3 regions of the Streptomyces sp. CA-251387 genome follow, and region 1 is predicted to be linked to each of the others. Evidence: riboswitches for the same ligand, from Rfam matches in the RefSeq annotation. Region 1 holds a riboswitch; each other region holds the start of a gene.
The links. Region 1 has a riboswitch for cyclic di-AMP ahead of ACQEV2_RS24905 (LysM peptidoglycan-binding domain-containing protein). Riboswitches for the same ligand answer to the same signal wherever they lie in the genome.
Positions count from the first base shown of each region.

Region 1 (7,622 bases):
CGGCGCCGGAGGGGCGCGGCCCGCACGTGCGCCCACCGGGGCCGCCGCAGCGGCACGGCTGCCCGCAGCTAGGAGCGCCGCGCCCGTAGGGGCGCGGGGTTGTATCGATACGCGTCTCCGCCGCGTGGGTGGCGCGACCAGCCCCCACCAGGCCGCAGCCGAAAGGCCGACGCAGCCTACGTCAACGCAGTCAACCCCGGCCCGAAGACGATCAGTAGGGGCAGCAACGGCACCAGGGATGCCACCGCCGTCGTCATGGCCCGATGCCGGCGGCCCAGACGCGGCGGCGGCTCCAGGAGCCGGTCCACACGCTCGCCCAGAAGACGGTGGCTGTTGGCGCAGGACAGGACGCCTCGGTGCTGGTTGAGCTCGATCAGGGCCAGGGCCGTCGTCAGGTGACCGCAGCGGCGGGAGGCGGTGTCGTCGGCGGCCAGTTCGACCAGGCGGTGGGTCTGGTCGCAGAAGTGGGCGAACAACGGGATGCGGGGGAAACCGGTGGCAAGTGCGGTGGAGAGGTGCAGCAGCCAGTCGTGGCGGGCCTGGGCGTGGCCACGTTCGTGGGTGAGGACGGCGTCGAGCTGGTGGTCGGTCAGGCGGTGCAGGGCGCCCGTGGTGACGATCAGCTGGGGCGGGCTGCCAGGCATCCACCAGGCGTCCGGATACTCGTCCTCCAGCACCAGCAGCGGGCCGCGTGCCGAGCCCAGGCCGGCGGGCAGGTCGGGAGCGCGTTCGCGCAGGTGGGCCCTGGCCTGGCCGCGTCGGCGACGCGCCTCGACCAGTTCGCGGGCCAGCATCGCGGTCGTCCAGGCGGCACCGCAGGCCAGCAGCACGGTGAGCGAGGCCGCCCAGGCGGGCGCGGCCGAGAGGTCGTACGCCTCGGTCACCGACGGCGGAGCGGGAGCGAAGAGCTGGGTGCGCACCGTGCCGAAGACGGCGGCGGTGCCCAGAGCGAGGGCCGTCAGGCAGCACAGCAGGACGGTGGCGACCAGGCACTGCCACACCCAGAGCGCGACGACGGGTTCCCGTTCGGGCCAGGTGGCCCGGGTCAGCGCTCGCGGGACGGGTATGGCGGCCGTCAGGGCGACGATGCTCAGCAGGAGCAGGCAGACCGTCATGCCAAGGGCTCCGGATCCTGATCAGGGAAGGTGCGGGGGCGGCTGTGCGGGCGGTGGGCCGCGACGACCGGTTGCGGATCGCTTCCCACCGCCAGCCAGTATGACGGTGACCATCGCAGGAGTCAGGGGGAAAGACTCGCCGAATGTCCTGGGCGGAGCCGATCACCTACCCGCCCGGACTCCGTGCCGTGGTCGCGAACCGCCGGGTGGGGGCCGGTGGTTGCGCCGGATGACCGGTGCCGGGTCGGATCGAGGTTTCCGGAGCTTGTGGGGGGCCGGGACTCCGGCGTCACTCCGCCACGACCCGCCCCGTGACCTCGCCCAGCCCCACCCGGACCCCGTCCGGGCCCGGAGCCCAGGCGGACAGGGTCACCACGTCGCCGTCCTCCAGGAACGTCCGCTTGCCGTCCGGGAGTTCAAGAGGGTCCCGGCCGTTCCACGTCAGCTCCAGCAGCGACCCGCGCTCGCGTTCCGTCGGGCCGCTCACCGTGCCCGAGCCGTACAGGTCGCCGGTGCGCAGGGAGGCGCCGTTCACGGTCATGTGGGCGAGTTGCTGGGCGGCCGTCCAGTACATGGTGGAGAAGGGAGGTTCGGAGACGACGTGGCCGTTGATGGCCACCGAGATGTGGAGGTCGTAGCCGCCGGGTTCGGTTTCGGGGCCGGAGTCGTCGAGGTACGGCAGCAGGGGGTGCGTCCGCTCCGGCGGTGCCACCTGCGCCGCCTCCAAGGCGTCCAGCGGGGTGATCCACGCCGACACCGACGTGGCGAAGGACTTGCCGAGGAACGGGCCGAGCGGGACGTACTCCCAGGCCTGGATGTCGCGTGCCGACCAGTCGTTGAGCAGGCACAGGCCGAAGACGTGGTCGCGGAAGTCGCCCAAGGCGACCGGTGTGCCCATCCGCGACGGTGTGCCGACCACGAAGCCGACCTCGGCCTCGATGTCCAGGCGGACGGACGGGCCGAAGACCGGCGCCGGATCAGTGGGCGCCTTGCGCTGACCGGACGGCCGTACGACATCCGTGCCGGAGACGACGACCGTGCCCGAGCGGCCGTGGTAACCGATCGGCAGGTGCTTCCAGTTGGGGGTGAGGGAGTCCGCCGCGTCGGGGCGGAAGATCTGGCCGACGTTCCGGGCGTGGTTCTCGGAGGCGTAGAAGTCGACGTAGTCCGCGACCTCGAAGGGGAGGTGCAGGGTCACGGAGGACAGCGGATGGAGGAGGTCCGCGATGGCCTCCTGATGCGCCGGGACCGTCACCCACGCCGTCAGGGCGCGCCGTACGTCCGACCAGGTGGTGCGGCCCGCCGCGAGCAGCGGGTTCAGGGAGTCCTGGGCGAGCAGCGGGGCGTACGGCGAGCCGAGCGCGTAGGCCGCCTTGCCGGCGTCGAGGACGTGGTCGCCGAGCCGGACGCCGACCCTGCGCGCGGAGTCCGAGCCGGGGAGGGAGAAGACGCCGTACGGAAGGTTGTGCGCGCCGAAGGGGTCGCCCTCGGGGAGATCGAAGGGGGGCATGGGGTGCTGCCTCACTCTCATCCGCTCCATGTGCCATGTGGTCGGGCCACACGTTACGGCCTCCGAAAAAGATCTTCGGTGTGCCGGTCACAACTGCTTCCTCCGCTCCGTCAGTGCAGTGAAGACGGAAGCACTGACACGGGAGGCACGAATCATGCAGGCACGGATGACCAACCCGGCGTACATCCTCTCCGGCGCGGGGAAGGGGATCGGCACCCTCCTCCAGGCGCTCGGCGAGGGCGGCCTGGCCCTGGAGCTGGCCGAGATCGTCGGGCTGCGCGCCAGTCAGATCAACGGGTGCGGCGCCTGTGTGCACGGCCACGCAGGCAACCTGCGCAAGGCAGGGGTAAGCGAGGAGCGGATCGACGCCGTCTCCGCCTGGCGCGAGGCGCCCTGGTTCACCGACGCCGAGCGGGCCGCGTTGCAGCTGACCGAGGCGATGACGAGGCTCGCGGACCGTTCGCACGAGTCGGTTCCGGACGCGCTGTGGGACGAAGTGGCCGACCACTTCGACGAGAAGGAGCTGTCGGCGCTGATTCTCACCATCGCCGTCATCAACATGTTCAATCGCATCAACACCACCATCAAGGAGCCCGCAGGCACCACGTGGGGGTGAAATCGCCACAAGCGGAAGGAAGTTGGTGAGGGAAAGGACAATGGCGAACAGGGCCGGGGGCAGAACCGGAACCCGGTCCGCAACCGGAACAGGTGTCAACACATGTGAACACAGCAGCCGTCCGGTTCGAGTCGAGTCGATGGGGCGTCCTGTCCGTATTCTCTGATCATGGCCGCACCTATCGCATATTCACTCATCGCCACTGACCTGGACGGGACCCTGCTCCGAGGCGACGACACGCTCTCGGACCGGTCCATCGATGCGCTCGCGCTGGTGGCGGCGGCCGGTGCGCAGCACCTCGTCGTGACGGGGCGCCCCGCGCCCAGAGTGCGGCCGCTCCTCGACGAACTGGGCGGTGGGGGGCTCGCGGTGTGTGGACAGGGCGCGCAGTTGTACGACGCCGGCGCGGACCGTCTGCTGTGGTCCGTCACCCTGGACCGGGAGTTGGCGGAGACCGCGCTCGGCAAGATCGAGGCCGAGGTGGGGCAGGTGTACGCGGCCGTCGACCAGGACGGCGTCGACGGGCTCACGCTCATCGAACCCGGGTACCTGATGCCCCACCCCACTCTGCCCGCCGTACGGGTCCGGCACCGCGACGATCTGTGGTGCGAGCCGATCAGCAAGGTGCTGCTGCGCCATCCCAGCCTCTCGGACGACGAGTTGGCGGCGACGGCGCGCTCGGTGGTCGGCTCCCTGGCCACCGTCACCATGTCGGGGCCCGGAACCGTCGAACTCCAGCCATGCGGCGTCACCAAGGCGACCGGTCTCGCGCTCGCCGCCGAGCATCTCGGCCTCGGGCCGCACGAGACCATCGCCTTCGGGGACATGCCCAACGACATCCCCATGTTCGACTGGGCCGCCCGCGGCGTCGCAATGGCCAACGCCCACCCCGAACTCAAGGCGGTCGCCGACGAGATCACCCTGTCGAACGAGGACGACGGTATCGCCGTCGTCCTCGAGCGACTCTTCGCGGGCAGTATGGCCGATTTCGCCCAGTAAGGAACCTTTGCCCGGCGAGGCTGGTTCTTTGCGTGGTCGGGCTATTGGGCCGGTTGCCGGCCTAGTAGGGGCCGTTCACGTTGTCGATCGAGCCGTACCGCGCGGCCGCGTAGTTGCACGCGGCCACGATGTTCGCGACCGGGTCGAAGGGGTCGTACACCGTCCCGGGCACGTGGTACGTGGCGAAGGTCGGGTCGATGACCTGCAGGAGGCCCTTGGACGGGGTGCCCGCGGCGGCGTTGGAGTCCCAGTTGTTGATGGCGGTGGGGTTGCCGGACGACTCACGCATGACATTGCGGTAAATGCCGTCGTATGACCCGGGAATTCCGTTCTGCGCCATGATGTCCAGCGCGTTGCGGATCCAGCCGTCGAGGTTGTTCGGGAACGTCTTCACGGAAGCCTGGGTGGCGCGGGCCACGGAGGACTTCTTGGCGGGGGCGGACGCCTTGCCGGCCGTCGTGCCGGCCTTCTTCGTCGCCCGGACCTTCAGGTCGAGGCCCGGGTGGATCAACCGGGGGTTGTCGCCGATGGCCTTGCGGTTGTCCTTGTAGAGCTGCCGCCAGCCGCCCTGGGCGTCGTACCTGTCCGCGATCCCGTAGAGCGAGTCGCCCTTCTTCGTGGTGTACGTGACCGACCCGACCTTCGCCGGTGCGGGGGCCTGGGCGGCGGGCTCTGCGGCGCTCGCGGTGGTCGCGCTGAGGAGCGGGAGGGCGAGAGCGGCCGTGCCGGTTCCGGCGGCGACGACGTGTCGGGTGAGCGGGTTGGTGCGGGGGCGGCGGTGCTTGCCTCGGGCCATGGCGCTGTTCCTCTCCGACGCCTGCGAGGTGAGCTGTCGGGTTCGGGCGGGAGATGCCCGGCCACGCCGCCCTGCGGCAGCGCGACTTCACCCCGAGCCGCTCCGGTGCGCCATCAAGGCGGCCGGTTCGGCGACTTACCTGGGTCCCCCGCTCCTGCCGTGCGTGTGTGAGTGCGTCGATGGATGACTCGGGCGGCGGCAGGATTCGGCGTCCGCCCGACTGAGCGGGAACGTATGCGAGAGCACATGCCCGGAACAAGTGCCAAGGTCGTCTGTCGTACCGGTTGACCATGGTCTGGTGTGTATGGGGTGCTTGATCCTTTGCGGTTGCCAAGTCTCAACTTGCGCTTGGGGCAAGGAGGTATGGGGTGTGCCGGGTTGGGGGCGTGGGGGCGGCCGCGTGACTCAACTCACTGGCGTCCACAAGGGCGGCATATCGGGCAATGAGTCCAACTCACCGTTAACCGACTGTCCGTGGAGTCCGTTTCTCCCGTGTCCGATGGAAAAGCACCTCTTCGTCCTGTCCGTGGATCGCCTTGCCAGGAAGTGCCGGGTGGTTCCCGCCGGTTTCAGGGTGAAGGTCGCGCGGTGACGCCTTCGGGTGCCCCAACGCCCCGGTGATGCCGCCCACTTCGAGGCTGAAGTGCCTCGATTGTGCATGTCGACCGCGAAGGGGAACCCGCCGTGCAGTGCGCGTCGTTGTCATGGTGATCGTCCGCGGCGCCGACCGGGATGGCCGTGCCGACCGTGGTGATCGTCTTGAGCGGCTCGGGCGGCTCGGGCGGCTCGGGCGGCTCGGGCGCGAGGGTCGCGGTCTGAGAGGGGTGACGCCGGCGTGCCTGGGTGGCGCCCCGGGAGGGTGAGGGTGCCCGAGGGGCGGAGGTGGAGGTGATGGGTCGGAGTGGCATGTGCATGCCGCCCGAGGTTGCGTCGGGGGGTGAGACATGAGGGTGCGGGGTGAGCGTGTCTCTGGGCCGGTCGGGGGAGGTGCGGGCGTCGCGGGGTGGAGGGCCGTTGCCTGGCTCGATGACGACGCGAGATCGGGGCGTAGGCGGATACTTCCCTATATGTCGATGGATGTCCGGCCTTATCAGGTGATCAAAAACATACCGGTCGTGATCCGATACCGCCCGTGGTGGACGGGTGGGCGGCATCGGTGATCGAAACGTGACCGGATACGCTGACTTGAGTGATGGCAGCGACCTATCGACAAACCGTGTAACCGCCAGTAGACACCAGCAGACAGGAGACCCCTCGTGACCGTCGTCGGGCCGTTCGGGCTGAGCGTGCGGGACCAGGCTCTGGAAGCCGATGTCCAGGCCGGATTGGCGGCTGTCGAGGAGGGATTGCTCGAAGCCACCAAGAGTGAGGTCCCCTTCATCACCGAGGCCGCCCAGCATCTGGTGCGAGCGGGTGGAAAGCGGTTCCGGCCCTTGCTGGTGATGCTCGCCGCCCAGTTCGGGGATCCGTATGCGCCGGGAGTCGTGCCGTCGGCGGTGGTGGTGGAGCTGACCCATCTGGCGACGCTGTACCACGACGACGTGATGGACGAGGCGGCGGTGCGGCGGGGCGTCGAGAGCGCGAACACCCGCTGGGGGAACTCGGTCGCCGTTCTGACCGGGGATTTCCTGTTCGCGCGGGCCTCGCACATCCTCGCCGACCTCGGGCCCGAGGCGGTGCGGGTGCAGGCCGAGGCGTTCGAGCGGCTGGTCACCGGGCAGATCCTGGAGACGGCGGGGCCGCAGGACGGGCGGGACCCTGTGGAGCACTACCTGGATGTGCTGAGCGGGAAGACCGGGTCGCTGGTGGCGGTGTCGTGCCGGTTCGGGGCGATGATGTCGGGCGCCGACGAGACGGTGGTCGATGTGCTGACCCAGTACGGGGAGCGGCTCGGGGTCGCCTTCCAGCTGGCGGATGACGTGCTGGACATCGCGAGTGACTCCCATGAGTCCGGGAAGACGCCGGGGACGGATCTCCGTGAGGGGATTCCGACGCTGCCGGTGCTGCGGTTGCGGGAGCGGGCCGAGCGGTTGGGGCTGGCGGAGGATGTCGCGCTGTGCGAGCTGCTGGACTCCGATCTGAGTGATGATGCGCGGCATGCGGAGGCGTTGGCCGCGTTGCGGGTGCATCCGGCGTTGGAGCAGGCTCGGCGGGACACGGTGCGGTATGCGGAGGATGCGCGGGCTGCGTTGGCGCCGTTGGCGGACCTTGATGCCAAGGCTGCGTTGATGGAGTTGTGCGACGCCGTGGTGCATCGGGCTGGGTAGGTTTTTCGCCCCCGCCGCCCCTACCCGTCCCATCCCCAGGGGCTCTGCCTCTTCGACCCCGGTTTCTGGGGCTGCTCGACCCCGGTTCCTGGGGGCTGCGCCCCCAGACCCCCGCTTCGGCCCTGAAGGGGCCTCGTCCTCACACGCCGGACGGACTGAACGGCGGCCCCAGAGGCCCTCCCCTGAGTGTGACGCGCATCACAAAGCTGGACTGAGTCCAAACTAAGATCGACTCCGTATTCATGCCCAGAAGCTGACGCAGGGGGCGTCGGCTGCACTACGGGGAGAAAACAGAATCATGGGCATGAACGCGACGTTC
Region 1 is NZ_JBNJMJ010000001.1:5,542,274-5,549,895, forward strand. It holds gene ACQEV2_RS24885 (M56 family metallopeptidase) at 177-1,115, opposite strand; gene fahA (fumarylacetoacetase) at 1,405-2,625, opposite strand; gene ACQEV2_RS24895 (carboxymuconolactone decarboxylase family protein) at 2,780-3,241, shown strand; gene ACQEV2_RS24900 (HAD family hydrolase) at 3,410-4,240, shown strand; gene ACQEV2_RS24905 (LysM peptidoglycan-binding domain-containing protein) at 4,302-5,036, opposite strand; cyclic di-AMP (ydaO/yuaA leader) riboswitch at 5,042-5,225, opposite strand; gene ACQEV2_RS24910 (polyprenyl synthetase family protein) at 6,293-7,303, shown strand; gene ACQEV2_RS24915 (CHRD domain-containing protein) at 7,608-7,622, shown strand, end outside.

Region 2 (7,622 bases), 1.6 Mb from region 1:
GGGGGCGGCGCGGAGGTGACAGCGAGGGGTTCCGGATGGGGATCCCAGGCGGTGTGCTGGACCATCAGTGAGCGACGTCCGCGGTCGCCTCGGAGAGGGCCTGCGCGAAGGCGAGTGCCTGGCGCACCGTCTCCGGGCCGTCACCGGCCTCGCTGACACGGAGGCTGAGGTCGTCCGCCGTCGAGCTGCCCGTGTAGCCGTGATCGGCCTCGCAGTTGGGGTCGCCGCAGGCGGCGGGCTCCAGGTCGATACGGGAGACGGCGCCCCAGCCGATGGTCAGCACGACCTCGCGGGGCAGGGTGCCCGGCGTGTACTGCTCCGGGTTGGCGACGACGCGGCTGACGACGACCGACGAGATCCGGCCGAGCTTCACGGACTCCGTGGACGTCGTGGCGTACGGCGTCGGGGAGGTGTTGTCCGCGGCCTGCTCGTCGGTGTGGCTGACGATGAAGCGGTTGCCGGTGAGGACGAGCACGGTCACGTGCCGCCGCACCTCGTTCTGGTCGAACGTCGTCTCCTGATGGACCAGGTACGACCGGATGGGCTCGCCGCCCACAGCGGCCTCCACCGCCTCGGCCACGAGGGCCGGGTAGTAGCCGCTGCGCTCGATCGCCGCACGCAGCCCCTGGGTCGTCGTACTGGTCTTGGCCATGACGCCCATCCTACGGGGGACCACTGACTGCGAGGGACCGCTCACGGCGGTCTCAGTACGCCGGGAGGGTCCGCGGCCCGAGGTCGTCGCGGGCGGGGGGTGGCGCGAGGCGGACGGAGGCGCCGAGCACGCTCAGGCCGTGGGTGGCGACGACGACCGGCTCCAGGGTGACCGCGACGACCTCCGGGTGGTCGTCGACCAGCCTCGACACCCGCAGCAGCAGTTCCTCCAGGGCAGGGGTGTCGACGGGCGCGGAGCCGCGCCAGCCGAAGAGGAGCGGGGCCGTCCGGATCGACCGGACGATCGAGGTCGCCTCCCGGTCGGTGACCGGGATCAGCCGGTGCGCCATGTCCCCGAGCAGCTGGGAGGCGGCTCCGGCGAGGCCGAAGGACAGCACGGCGCCGGCCGCCGGGTCGATCACGGCCCGTACGACGGTGTCGACGCCGCGCGGTGCCATGCTCTGCACGACCGGCCGCAGCTCCTCGGGCTTGCCGAACAGCGCGGTCAACTCAGCGTACGCCCGCCGCAGTTGTTCCTCGTCCGCGAGATCGAGCCGTACGCCGCCGAGGTCGGCTCGGTGGCGCAGGTGGGGTGCGGTGGCCTTGAGGGCGACGGGGTAGCCGAGGGTGCGGGCGGCGTCGGCGGCGGCGTCCGGCGTGGGTGCGTGCAGGGCGCGGTGCACCTGGATGCCGTACTTCCCGAGCAGGTCACAGGTCTCGTCCGTGCCGAGCGTGAGCCCTTGCCCGCGCGCGAGCAGCCCGTCGATCAGCCGCGCTGCTCCCTTCTCGTCGATGTCCTCGTACTCGGGCACCTTGCCGGGGTCGGCGGCCTCGCGCCGCCACTGGGAGTACTTGACGGCTTCGGCGAGGGCACGGACGGCGCGTTCGGCGGCGGGATAGGCGGGGATCAGGCGCGGGGCGTTCTCATCGGTGTCCGGCTGTTCGGGCTGCGGGTCGGCCAGGAAGTCCAGTGGGCGGAAGGGGTGGGCACGGCTCGCCGTACCTGGCGCCTTCGTGCTCGCCTGTGGGGCGGTGCTCGCCGCGGCCGACAGTGCCTCCGCGAGGCCGCCGAGCTCCACGTGCACGACCAGCACCGGCTTGCCCGGCACACGCTCGGCCGCCGACCTCAGGGCCTGAGCCAGCTCCGCGTCACCGGTCGACGCGTCCCCGATCGCCGGGATGGCGGTGACGACGACCGCGTCGCACGTCTCGTCGGCCAACGCGCGCGACAACGCCGCGTGGAAGTCCGCCGCCGACGCCCCCGTCGTCAGATCCAGCGGCGGCAAGGGCCGCAGCCCTTCGGACAGGCACGCGTCGTACGTCAGCAGCCCCAGCGACTCGGAGTTCCCCAGGATCGCCACGCGCGGCCCGGCCGGCAGCGGCTGGCGCGCGAGGAGCAGCCCCGCGTCGACCAGCTCGGTGATCGTGTCCACGCGGATGACCCCGGCCTGCCGCAGCAGCGCGGACACCGTGGCGTGCGGCAACCGCGTCGCCCGTACCGCGTGCCCCTGCGGCGCCGCGCCTCCGTGCCGCGCCCCCTGCACCACGACCAACGGCTTCGCGGCCGCCGTACGCCGGGCGAGGCGGGTGAACTTGCGGGGGTTGCCGATGGACTCCAGGTACATGAGGACGACATCGGTGTCGGGGTCGTCGTACCAGTACTGCAGGACGTCGTTGCCGGACACGTCGGCCCGGTTGCCGGACGAGACGAAGGTCGACACACCGGTGACGCCGGTCACCCCGCCGCCGCGGCGGTGCAGCCGGGACAGCAGCGCGATCCCGATCGCACCGGACTGCGCGAACAGCCCGATCCGGCCCGGGCGGGGCATCTGGGGCGCCAGTGAGGCGTTCAGGCGGACGCTCGCCGAGGTGTTGATGACCCCGAAGGCGTTCGGCCCGATGATGCGCATGCCGTACGCGCGCGCGTGCCGGACGAGTGCACGCTGGCGCTCGCGGCCGTCGGGTCCGCTCTCGGCGTACCCGGCGGAGACCACGACCAGCCCCTGCACGCCGTGGTCGCCGCACTCGGCGACCACCTCGGGGACGTGCTCGGCGGGCACGGCGACCACCGCGAGGTCGACCGGCCCGTCGATGTCCCGCACGGAGCGGTGGGCCGGCACCCCGTCGAACTCCTTGAGGTCCTCCGGGAACGCCTTGTTCACGGCGTACAGCCGCCCCGTGAACCCGGCGTCCCTGATGTTGCCCAGGACGCTGCGACCCACCCCGCCCGGCGTGCGGCCGACGCCGATGACGGCGACGGAGCCGGGCACCAGCAGCCGCTGCACGGACCGCGCCTCGGCGCGCTGCTCGCGCGCGTACTGCACGGCGAGCGAGCGGTCCGTCGGCTCCAGGTCGAACTCCAGGCGTACGACGCCGTCCTCGAAGCTGCGCTTCTGGGTGTACCCGGCGTCCGTGAACACCTTGATCATCTTGTTGTTGGCGGGCAGCACCTCGGCGGCGAAGCGGCGGATGTCGCGCTCGCGGGCGACGGCGGCGATGTGCTCCAGGAGGGCGGAGGCGACGCCGCGGCCCTGGTGGGCGTCCTGGACGAGGAAGGCGACCTCGGCTTCGTCGGCGGGTGCCGACGCGGGCGTTCCGTCGGGGCCGATCCGGTCGTAGCGTACGGTTGCGATGAACTCGCCGCCCACCGTGGCCGCGAGTCCCACCCGGTCCACAAAGTCGTGGTGCGTGAAGCGGTGGACGTCCTTCGCGGACAGACGCGGGTAGGGCGCGAAGAAGCGGTAGTACTTCGACTCGTCCGACACCTGCTCGTAGAAGCTGACCAGACGGTCTGCGTCATCAACGGTGATGGGGCGGATGCGTGCGGTGCCGCCGTCGCGCAGCACCACGTCGGCTTCCCAGTGGGCGGGGTACTCGTGCCGGTCCGAGGCGCTCTGCATGGGGCCCAGAGTACGGCTCGCGTCCGACAACGGCGCGAGGCAGTCTGTGGAGGACGTATGACGGGTCGAGGCCGCGACCCGACGGTCACCTGAGGAGGGGCGTTTTGTCCCTCCCGGCATGCTTCACGCGTGTGGGAAACTGGTCTAGACAACCCTGAACACCGAAGGGCAGCATCACATGGCTGAGCGCCGCGTCAACGTCGGCTGGGCCGAGGGCCTTCACGCCCGCCCCGCTTCCATCTTCGTCCGGGCCGCCACGGCCGCAGGTATCCCGGTGACGATCGCCAAGGCCGACGGCAACCCCGTCAACGCGGCCTCCATGCTGGCTGTCCTGGGCCTGGGCGCCCAGGGCGGCGAGGAGATCGTCCTCGCCTCCGACGCCGAGGGTGCGGACGCCGCCCTCGACCGTCTGGCGAAGCTGGTCTCCGAGGGTCTCGAGGAGCTGCCCGAGACGGTCTGAATGACCTGAGCGGATCTCCGCGGCAAGCGGTGAAGCCGCGTCGGCCTTTCCGGTCGACGCGGCTTCGCTGTTTTCGAGCAGGCGGCCACGGGAAATTCACTGCGGACCCGAAAAAGGGCAGCGGAAATTCTCCGCCGCCGAATATCCCCTCTTTGTATACGGCGCCCGTGTTAATGCCGCAGGCTCGGCATGTTTACTGGATGTTGCGAATTCCTCACACGCTCCGCGCGATCACCGACGGAGCCGAACCGCAGCCGGTGCGCGGAGATCGCGCGCTCGGTGTGCTGCGCCGTGATCGCCCGGGCGCGCTCACTGTCTCCGCGCGCCACCGCGTCCACGATCGCGCCGTGCTCGGTCCAGGACTCCACGGGATTGGCCGGCGACTCCACGGCGTACATCCAGGCGATCTTGTGGCGCAGCTGGGTCAGCATCGAGGTCAGGGCGGGGCTGCCGGAGGCCTGGGCCAGCGTCTCGTGGAACCAGCCGCCCAGGGAGCGCAGGTCGTCGCTGTTTCCCCTCCTGGCCCGCTCCTGGCCGAGCCTGACGAGGCCGCGCAGCACCTTCAGATGGGCCTCGGTGCGCCGCTGGGCGGCCCGGGAGGCGCCGAGCGGCTCCAGGAGGCCGCGCATCTCCAGCAGGTCGGAGGCCTCCTGCTCGGTCGGTTCGGCGACGCACGCGCCCGCGTGCCGCCGGGTCACCACGAAGCCCTCCGCCTCCAGGGTGCGCAGGGCCTCCCGCACGGGGACGCGGGAGACGCCGTAGCGGCGCGCGAGGAGTTCCTCGGTGAGCCGGCTGCCACGCTCGTAGACACCGGCGACGATGTCGTCCCGGATCGCCGTGCATACCGAGTGCGCCGGAATACGCATGACCGACCTCCGCTTTAATCCCCGTGAAACGTCGACGAATGACGTGTGTTGAGTGACTCTATGGCAACCGGCCGGAATTTCCGACGGCGGGCCGGAATCCATGGATATTTTTTGGACAGCGGATCGTCTCAGAAACGCCGAAAGCCCCGGCTCGGGGAGGCGGGGCTTCGGGGTTGCGGTGCTTCGAGTTGGGGCTTCGTGAGCGGGCCTCGTGAGGCGGGCCTCGGTGAGACGCGGAGTGAGGCGTCAGACGTTCACGCCGTGCGAGCGGAGGTAGGCGACGGGGTCGATGTCGGAGCCGTACTCCGGCGTCGTGCGGGCCTCGAAGTGCAGATGCGGGCCGGTGACGTTGCCGGTGGCGCCGGACAGGCCTATCTGCTGGCCGGGGGTGACGGTCTGGCCCACCGAGACGCCGATGGACGACAGGTGGCCGTACTGGGTGTACGTGCCGTCGTTCATCTTGATCACGACCTGGTTGCCGTACGACCCGCCCCAGCCGGCCTCCACGACGGTGCCGGCGCCGACCGCGTGGACGGAGGTGCCGCTGGCGGCGTGGAAGTCGACGCCGGTGTGGCTGCCGGAGGACCAGACGGCGCCGCCGGCCTTGTAGCCGGTGGAGATGTACGAGCCGGCGATGGGGGCGGCGTAGGACAGCAGGCGCTTGCGCTCGGCCTCGCGGGCGGCGCGCTCCTTGGCCTCGCGCTCCTTCTTGGCCTTCTCGGCCGCCTTCTTGCGCGCGGCCTCCTGGGCGGCCTTCTTGAGGGCCGCGGCCTCCTTGGCGGCCTGCTCCTGTGCGGCGGCCTGGGCGTCGATCTGGTCGGCGATCGAGTTGTCGACGGTGATGACGGGGATGAGGCCCGTCTGCTCCGCGGCCGGTTCGGCGGCGAGCGCCGGGGCGGCCAGGGTGCCCATGACGCCGGTGGCGGTGAGCGCGGCGACGCCGGCCGCGCGGGCCGTGGTGCGCTCGAACCGGCTGGGCCGGCGGTGCTTCCCGGTGGGACGCTTCTTCTCGGTGAGCTTCCCGGTGGCGCAAGTGAACGCCATGAAGTGGCTGGTCCTTTCCTTCCCTCTCGCCTACCGGGTTAGCTGACGGGTTCGGAGCAGGAAGGTCTCCTACGGACCCCCTCGCCTGCGCGTGGGCGTCCGATTCACCCCAGGGACTACGGTGGGTCCCCGGCTCCCCTGGCTCGCGCCGTACGGGGACTCGGCGATGGCTGTCCGGTGCCGCGGGTGCGGCGCACTGCCTGACGGACAGCCCGGAAGACGCTAAACGGGGCAACTTTCAATCCCCAAACGGATCACGGCTTTTGTAGCGCATCCCACAGGCCAGACAGGCAACCTCTCCCTCAATTCGGGCATAAAGGGGCCCTGGTGACTCTTCCGTCACCAGGGCCCCTACACGCGTGCCGTCGCGCGGCGCTGCGCCTGTCCGCTACTCGGCTGCCACGACGGTGACTTCGCCGATGCCGAGCGCCTCGACGGGCTCCCGGATCTCGGCCGCGTCGCCGACGAGGATGGTCACCAGACGGTCCACCGGGAACGCGCTCACGGCCGCGGCGGTGGCCTCGACGGTGCCCGTCGCGGCGAGCTGCTGGTACAGCGTCGCCTGGTAGTCGTCGGGCAGGTGCTGCTCGACCTGGTCGGCCAGCGTGTTCGCCACGGAGGCGGCCGTCTCGTACTTCAGCGGTGCCACCCCGACGAGGTTCTGCACGGCGAAGTCCCGCTCGGCGTCGGTGAGCCCTTCGGCGGCGACGCCGCGCAGCACCGTCCACAGGTCCTGCAGCGCGGGACCTGTGTTCGGGGTGTCGACGGAGCCGCTGATGGCGAGCATGGCGGCGCCCGTGCCGTCCGGGGCGGAGCGCAGGACCTGCCCGAACGCGCGCACGCCGTAGGTGTAGCCCTTCTCCTCGCGCAGGACCTTGTCCAGCCGGGAGGTGAGGGTGCCGCCGAGGCAGTACGTGCCGAGCACCTGCGCGGGCCACACGCGGTCGTGCCGGTCGGGGCCGATGCGGCCGATCAGCAGCTGCGTCTGGACGGCGCCGGGACGGTCCACGATGACCACGCGGCCGGTGTCGTCGGCGGTCACCGGCGGGACGGGCCGCGGCTCGGCCGCGGAACCGGTCCAGGTGCCGAGACTGTCGCCGAGCAGGGCGTCGAGGTCGACGCCGGTGAGGTCGCCGACGACCACCACGGTGGAGGTGGCGGGGCGCACGTGCCGCTCGTAGAAGGCGCGTACGGCCGCGGAGTCGATGCCCGCGACCGTGTCCTCGGTGCCCTGGCGCGGGCGGGACATGCGCGAGGTCGCCGGGAACAGCTCCTTGGAGAGCTCCTTGGCGGCGCGGCGCGAGGGGTTGGCCAGCTCGTGCGGGATCTCGTCGAGCCGGTTGCGTACCAGGCGCTCGACCTCGGCGTCGTGGAAGGCGGGCGCCCTGAGGGCGTCGGCGAGCAGGTCGAGCGCCTTCGGCAGACGGGAGACGGGCACCTCGAGGCTGACGCGGACGCCGGGGTGGTCGGCGTAGGCGTCGAGGGTGGCGCCGCAGCGCTCCAGCTCGGCGGCGAACTCCTCGGCGGTGTGCTTGTCGGTGCCCTCGGACAGGGCGCGCGCCATGATCGTGGCGATGCCGTCGAGGCCCTTCGGCTCGGCGTCCAGGGGGGTGTCCAGGAGCACCTCGACGGCGATGACCTGCTGGCCGGGGCGGTGGCAGCGCAGGACCGTCAGGCCGTTGTCCAGCTTGCCGCGCTCGG
Region 2 is NZ_JBNJMJ010000001.1:7,113,038-7,120,659, reverse strand. It holds gene ACQEV2_RS31895 (alkaline phosphatase family protein) at 1-65, opposite strand, end outside; gene ACQEV2_RS31890 (DUF5998 family protein) at 65-652, opposite strand; gene ACQEV2_RS31885 (GNAT family N-acetyltransferase) at 705-3,551, opposite strand; gene ACQEV2_RS31880 (HPr family phosphocarrier protein) at 3,730-4,011, shown strand; gene ACQEV2_RS31875 (GntR family transcriptional regulator) at 4,182-4,877, opposite strand; gene ACQEV2_RS31870 (M23 family metallopeptidase) at 5,124-5,921, opposite strand; cyclic di-AMP (ydaO/yuaA leader) riboswitch at 5,934-6,097, opposite strand; gene ACQEV2_RS31865 (M16 family metallopeptidase) at 6,310-7,622, opposite strand, start outside.
Region 2: it holds a riboswitch for cyclic di-AMP, as region 1 does, so the genes downstream of both, ACQEV2_RS31870 (M23 family metallopeptidase) here and ACQEV2_RS24905 (LysM peptidoglycan-binding domain-containing protein) in region 1, are expected to answer to the same signal.

Region 3 (7,622 bases), 1.0 Mb from region 1:
TCCGGTGGCCCCCGCGGAACCGATCCCGGCGGCCACCGCGGCGGTGCTGCTCCATCCCACCAACCACCGCATCGACGCCTCCACAGGCTGTGGACAACCAGTGCACCGTACGAACCGGTTCACCATGCTGCCATGAAGGACGCGCGCCGGAGGGGCGGCGGAGCCGCTCGAGGTCCGGGAATGCGCCCGTGCCTGCGCCCCCGTGCCGGACCGGGCGCTGCCCGAACACCCGGACGGGACAAGGGGATCCACGCGCGCGGGTTGGACAGATCACTGGACGCCAGCGACGTGAACGCGCCCCCGATACGCTCCCCAAAAACGCCCTTCGCGCCCTCAAGTTCCGTGGTCGGAGCGGTAATCACCCGCGAGAGATGGGGTCGATTTTCGGCCAAAATGGCGCCGTAGGGACAGGCTTACGCACGCTCCGTACAAGCCCTGCGGACTACTCGCCGTGCTCGCCGCGCGCGCAGTCCGGGGAACGGAGTGCGCCCCCCGGACCGTTCCGCCGCCCGCGGGGATGGAGGCGGCGGAATCCCCCAGCCCACTGGATCCAGTACAGCGGGCCGACCCACGCACGAGTCATGGAACCGCTCCCCCGATGGCTGGAGAAGAGCGCACGGACGGGCGCACAGCCACACAGCGGGAGCACGCCACAACTGTCCGTACAGAGTGCGTACTTCAGTGCGAACCACAATCCCGCCAACCGGAACAATGCCCCTTAACGCTTGGGATGCGGCGAACTACGCTGGGTTTACGAATGCCGCGTGGTTATGCCAGCGCGGCAGCCGTCTGTGTCGAGGGGTGGCGCATGTCCAGGGAGCAACGCGGGCCGAACGAAAAGCTCGGCGCCGTTCTCGCCCTCGCGGGAATCAGCAACGCAGGACTCGCCCGACGCGTCAACGACCTTGGCGCTCAGCGGGGACTGACTCTTCGTTACGACAAGACGTCGGTGGCGCGCTGGGTGTCGAAAGGCATGGTGCCGCAGGGCGCCGCGCCGCACCTCATCGCCGCCGCCATCGGCCAGAAGCTCGGCCGCCCGGTGCCGCTCCACGAGATCGGCCTGGCGGACGCGGACCCCGCGCCGGAAGTGGGCCTCGCCTTCCCCCGGGACGTCGGACAGGCGGTGAAGTCGGCGACGGAGCTCTACCGTCTCGACCTCGCCGGGCGCCGCGCCGGCTCCGGCGGCATCTGGCAGTCGCTGGCCGGTTCGTTCGCAGTAAGCGCATACGCAACGCCTGCCTCACGGTGGCTGATAACCCCGGCCGACAGTTCGGTGGCGCGCGAGGCGAGCACCTCCGAGGGCTCCGGCGCACCGCTCAAAGTCGGCCACAGCGATGTGCAGAAGCTGCGGGAGGCCGCCGAGGACGCCAGGCGCTGGGACTCCAAGTACGGAGGCGGCGACTGGCGTTCGTCCATGGTGCCCGAGTGCTTGCGCGTGGAGGCGGCTCCGCTGCTGCTCGGCGCGTACTCCGACGAGGTGGGCCGGGCGCTGTTCGGCGCCTCCGCCGAACTCACGCGGCTCGCCGGGTGGATGGCCTTCGACACCGGTCAGCAGGAGGCCGCCCAGCGGTACTACATCCAGGCCCTGCGGCTCGCGCGCGCGGCGGCCGACGTACCCCTCGGCGGGTACGTCCTGGCGTCGATGTCGCTCCAGGCGACCTACCGGGGCTTCGGCGACGAGGGCGTCGACCTCGCGCAGGCCGCCCTGGAACGCAACCGGGGCCTCGCCACGGCCCGCACCATGAGCTTCTTCCGGCTCGTCGAGGCACGCGCGCACGCACGCGCGGGTGACGCGCAGGCGGCGGGAGCAGCGCTGAAAGCGGCAGAGGGCTGGCTCGAACGGTCCCGGGAGGGTGACAACGATCCGTCTTGGCTCGGGTTCTACTCCTACGACCGGTTCGCCGCGGACGCCGCCGAGTGCTACCGGGACCTGAAGGCTCCCCGGCAGGTGCGACGGTTCACGGAGCAGGCGCTGTCGAAGCCGACGGAGGAGTTCGTACGGTCGCACGGGCTGCGGCTCGTCGTTTCGGCGGTCGCCGAGCTCGAGTCGGGCAATCTCGATGCGGCGTGCGAGCAGGGCGTGCGGGCGGTGGAGGTCGCGGGGCGCATATCGTCGGCTCGGACCACCGAGTATGTGAAGGATCTTCTGCATCGGCTGGAGCCGTATGGGGATGAGCCGCGGGTGGTCGAGCTGCGGGAGCGGGCTCGGCCGCTGCTCATGGCTCCGGCGTAAGCGCTCCGCGGTGAGGGCCGGGTTCCGTCGCGTCTGCCGGGATTCTGTGATCTTGGGGCTGCGGGTTGCCGTGGGTTGCTCGCGGCCCCGCGGCGGAGCCGCATATCGATGCGGAGCCGCATATCGATACAGCCCCGCGCCCCTTTGGCAGCGCCGCGGTCCCCTGGGTTTGAACGCATTGTCAGTGGCGCAGTGCACTATCGAAGCCGGAGGTGGTGCAGGTGGCGGCGCAGGTGCGGGCGATCGACTACGACTGTGACGTGCTCGTGATCGGTGGGGGGATCGTCGGGCTGGCCACGGCGTATGCGATCACGCGTGCCGCGCCGGGGACGCGGGTCACCGTGTTGGAGAAGGAGCCGGGGCCCGCCCGGCATCAGACGGGGCGGAACAGCGGGGTCATCCACAGCGGGATCTACTACCGGCCGGGGTCGCTGAAGGCGCGGTACGCGGTGCGGGGCGCCGCCGAGATGGTCAAGTTCTGCGCGGAGTACGGCGTCGCGCACGCCGTCACCGGCAAGCTGATCGTCGCGACGGAGCGCTCGGAGCTGCCGCGGTTGCACTCGCTGGTGCAGCGCGGGCGGGAGAACGGGATTCCGGTGCGGGAGCTCGGCGCCACGCAGATCGCGGAGTACGAGCCCGAGGTGCGGGGGCTCGCGGCGATACACGTCGGGACCACGGGCGTGTGCGACTTCGTCGAGGTCGCCCGGCAGCTGGCCGAGGCGTCGGGAGCGGAGATCCGGTACGGCGCGGAGGTCGAGCGGATCGACCGGCGGGCGGAGCTGGGGGTCGCCGTACGGACCACGCGCGGGGACGTCGTGCGGGGGCGGGTGCTGGTGAACTGTGCCGGGCTGTACTGCGACGAGGTGGCCCGGATGACGGGGGACGAGCCGGGGGTGCGGATCGTGCCGTTCCGGGGCGAGTACTACTCGCTGGCGCGGCCCGAGCTGGTGCGGGGGCTGGTGTATCCGGTGCCGGATCCGGCGTTCCCGTTCCTCGGGGTGCATCTCACGCGCGGGATCGACGGGGATGTGCACATCGGTCCCAACGCGGTGCCCGCGCTGGCCCGGGAGGGGTACCGGTGGGGGGTCGTACGGCCGCGGGAGGTCGGGGCGACCGTGGCGTGGCCCGGGGTGTGGCGGATGGCGCGGCAGCACTGGCGGTACGGGGCCGGGGAGCTGCGGCGGTCGGTGTCCAAGGGGGCGTTCACGGAGGCGGTGCGGCGGTTGTTGCCTGCCGTGACCTCCGATGATCTGGTGCCTGCGGCGGCGGGGGTGCGGGCGCAGGCGGTGTTGCGGGACGGGTCGCTGGTGGATGACTTTCTGATACGGGAGGGGGCTCGGGCCGTGCATGTGCTGAATGCGCCGAGTCCGGCCGCGACGGCGTCGCTGCCGATCGGGCGGGAGGTGGCGCGGCGGGCGGTGGCGGTGCTGGAGGGGGCTTGAGCGGGGGGCGGTGCCGGTGCCAGTGCCGGGAGGTTCTCGCCCCCGCCGCCCCTACCCGTCCCATCCTGAAGGGGCTCCGCCCCTTCCACCCTGCCAGGGGGCTCCGCCCCCCTGGACCCCCGTCGGCCCCGAAAGGGCCTCGTCCTCAAAGGCCGGACGGGCTGAAATGCCGGCCGGCGCTGAGAAGTGAACCGTCGCTCGAGGAACAGCGGCCCCCTGCGGGTGGGCGGGGGTTCGGGACGGTGTGGCATCTTCCTCTGCGGCCGCCGCAAGCCTCAAACTCCCCCAACACGGTCGAAAAGCACTGATCACAGGCAGGCCCTGGAAAGCCGTGTGCTTGGGGGTCCTGCGGATGGCGTACTATTGAGTCATCGACGCGGGGTGGAGCAGCTCGGTAGCTCGCTGGGCTCATAACCCAGAGGTCGCAGGTTCAAATCCTGTCCCCGCTACTGAAGGCTCAGGGCCGGAACTGATCAGATCAGTTCCGGCCCTGAGTGTTTTTTGCCCCCTCACCCCGAATCCCCGTCGGCCCACTCGCCCGGTCGGCCCTCCCCACTCGTCCTCCGCCCCCGCTTCGGCAACCCTGGTGACGTGGAGGAACGGCGGATCTCGTACGCACGCCGGTTCGTCCGGCTGCTCCCGGCCCTGTCGATCGGGGCCGGGAGCGTGTACGACTACTCCACCCCCACGGACTTCACCGGCGCCCCCTTCTTCACCGCCGCTCCCCTGGTCGCCGCCCCGCTCTACTCACAGCGCGGCACGGCCGTCACGGGCCTGGTGGCCTTCGCCGTACTGCTCGGCCTCCGCATCCTTCTCGGCGGCCTGCCCCGGGCGGAGGTGATCACCGAGCTGGTCACCGTGCTGGTCGTCTCGGTCCTCGCCGTGCTCATCAACATCCTCGTCCGCCGCAGCAACGAGCGCCTCGCCTCCGCCCGCGAGATCGCCGAGGCGGCCCAGCGCGCCGTCCTGCCCGAGCCCGCCGAGCGGATCGGTGGGTTCCAGATCGCGGCCCGGTATGAAGCAGCCCAGGAGGGCGCCTCCATCGGCGGCGACCTGTACGCCGTGCAGGACAGCCCGCACGGCGTACGGGTCGTCGTGGGGGATGTGCGCGGCAAGGGAATGGGGGCCGTGGGGTTCGTCGCCGTCGTGATCGGGGCCTTCCGGGAGGCCGCCGAGCAGGAGGCCACGCTGGAGGCGGTGGCGCAGCGGCTGGAGCGGGCGCTGGCGCGCGAACGTACGCGACGCGAGGGGGTCGAGTCCTACGAAGGGTTCACCACCGCCGCACTCGCCGAGCTGCCGCACGGCAGCGGGATCGTGCGCCTCGTCAACCGCGGGCACCCACCACCCCTGCTGCTGTACGCCGACGGCAGCGTGCGTTCCCTGCTCGCCACCGAGCCCGCGCTGCCGCTCGGCATGGCGGAGCTCGGCGCCTGGCCCGACCGGGCCGAGGAGGCCGACTTCGTGAGCGGGTCCACGCTGCTGCTGTACACCGACGGCCTGTCCGAGGCGCGGGACGAGAAAGGACGGTTCTACGACCCCGCGGAGGGTCTCGCGGGGCGGGCCAACGCACAGCGCGAGCCGGCCGCGCTCCTCGGTGTGCTCGCGGCGGAGGTGCGCCGGCACTCCGGGGGCGGGATGGCGGATGACATGGCCCTCATCGCCGTACGACGGCCGTGATCGTCCTCACCAAGGGTGATCGCGCGACCGCCCTCCGCATAACAACTGACATACCGTCAATACCTGTGCGCCTCCTGAGGCCCGGCCAACTCGCCCGATTTAGGCCGCTCATGACCCGTAAGTCCCGGCGAAAATAGTTAATGATCAAGAGGAACAGCTTGGAATCCGCACCTCGCGTCTATTAACGTTCGATAACGCAGCGCGGTCGTCCCAGCCGTCACAAGAGATGGCTCCGTGCGCACGCGCCGAATTCCGTACCGCAGTACGGGAACCGGGGAACCACCACCCTGGGGTGAATCGCGCGGATTCCGCCGTGAAGTCACGGACGGTATACGCGCGTAGGAGACCTTCCTGCTCCGAACCCGTCAGCTAACCCGGTAGGCGAGAAGGAAGGAAAGGAGTACGCCCACGTGGCGTCCAACAGGCCTGCTCCGCAAGCCCCGTTCGTGCCGAGTCAGCGCAGCACCGACACCTTCGGCTACGACAGCTACCGCACCGACGAGGGCCCGTTCGAGGAGTGGAACCCCACCGCGGAGTCCATTCGTCCGGTCCGTGGCAGGCATCGCGTCGCCAAGCAGCGCGGCGGGGGACTCGCGCGCAGCTCCACGGTTCTCGGCGTCGGCGTCATAGCCGCCGTCGGCGCGGGCGGCATGGCCAGCGCGCAGAGCGGCAAGCCGCCGGTCGCCATCACCATGCCCGACCTGCCCCTGATCTCCGACGACGACTCCTCCGCCGCCGAGGACACCGGCACCGCGCTGAGCACCATGGGCGCGACCACCGAGGAGACCACTCAGGGCACCAGCGACGCCGGTGAGGCGCTGCGGGCCCGGATCATCGCCCAGGTCGAGCAGCAGCAGGACCAGATCGACAGCAAGGCCGCCGCCGAAGCGGTCGCCGCCGCCGAGAAGGAGGCCGCCGCCGCGGCCGCCAAGGCGGAGAAGGAGGCCGAGGCCAAGGCCGCCGCCGCGAAGGCCGCCGCCGAGGAGGAGGCCCGCAAGAAGGCCGAGGCCGAGCGCCTCGCCGAGCTGGCCAAGCAGTACACGCTGCCGACCTCCTCGTACACCATCACCTCGACCTTCGGTCAGGCCGGCGCCTACTGGTCGTCCGGCTACCACACGGGCCTCGACTTCGCCGCCCCGTCCGGCACGCTGATCAAGGCGGTCCACTCCGGCACGATCACCTTCGCCGGCTGGGACGGTTCGTACGGCTACAAGACCGTGCTCACCCTCGACGACGGCACGGAGCTCTGGTTCGCGCACCAGTCCTCGATCAGCGTCAGCGTCGGCCAGAAGGTCAACACGGGCGACGTCATCGGCCGCGTGGGCGCCACCGGCAACGTGACCGGCGCCCACCTCCACCTCGAGGTGCACCCCGACGGCAGCGCGAACGGCATCGACCCGATGGCGTGGCTGCAGAGCAAGGGCCTCACGCCCTGAGGTTCTCCCGCTTCTGATCAGCCGCTTCCGATCACTCGCCTCTGATCAGCCGCCTCTGATCCCTTGCTTTCGATCCGTCGCTTCTGATCACCCGGCCCCGATCCCCCGGCAGTCCTGACGCTTACCCCCCACGTCAGGGCTGCCGGTTTCCGGAGGGCCGGGGTCCGCTTGTTTACGGGAAATTTGCGGCCGTCCCGGAAGACCGGCTTCCGCCAAGGGCGTTGATGTCGAGCATGACTTCTCTTCGCAAGCTCGGCTCCTCCGACCTCGAGGTCTCCCCGCTCTCTCTCGGCGGCAACGTCTTCGGCTGGACCGCCGACGAGGCCCAGTCCTTCGCTGTCCTCGACGCCTACGCGGCGGCGGGCGGCAACTTCATCGACACGGCCGACTCGTACTCGGCGTGGGTCGAGGGCAACGCGGGCGGCGAGTCCGAGACCATCATCGGCAACTGGGTGAAAGCGCGCGGCAACCGGGACGACGTCGTCATCGCCACGAAGGTCAGCCAGCACCCCGACTTCCAGGGCCTGACCGCGGCCAACATCAAGGCCGCCGCCGACGCCTCCCTGCGTCGCCTCGGCACCGACCGCATCGACCTCTACTACACCCACTTCGACAAGCCCGAAGTCCCGGTCGAGGAGATCATCGGCGCGCTGGACGAGCTGGTGAAGGCGGGCAAGGTGCGGCACATCGCCGCGTCCAACATCTCCGCCGAGCGGCTGCGTGCGTCCCTGGACTTCTCCGACCGCGAGGGCCTCGCCCGGTACGTCGCCCTGCAGCCCCACTACAACCTGGTCTCCCGCGACACCTACGAGGGCGAACTCCAGGACCTCGCCG
Region 3 is NZ_JBNJMJ010000001.1:4,504,079-4,511,700, forward strand. It holds gene ACQEV2_RS20075 (asparagine synthase-related protein) at 1-72, opposite strand, end outside; gene ACQEV2_RS20080 (MFS transporter) at 809-2,233, shown strand; gene lhgO (L-2-hydroxyglutarate oxidase) at 2,467-3,675, shown strand; tRNA gene ACQEV2_RS20090 (tRNA-Met) at 4,051-4,124, shown strand; gene ACQEV2_RS20095 (PP2C family protein-serine/threonine phosphatase) at 4,267-5,352, shown strand; cyclic di-AMP (ydaO/yuaA leader) riboswitch at 5,586-5,751, shown strand; gene ACQEV2_RS20100 (M23 family metallopeptidase) at 5,763-6,788, shown strand; gene ACQEV2_RS20105 (aldo/keto reductase) at 7,022-7,622, shown strand, end outside.
Region 3: it holds a riboswitch for cyclic di-AMP, as region 1 does, so the genes downstream of both, ACQEV2_RS20100 (M23 family metallopeptidase) here and ACQEV2_RS24905 (LysM peptidoglycan-binding domain-containing protein) in region 1, are expected to answer to the same signal.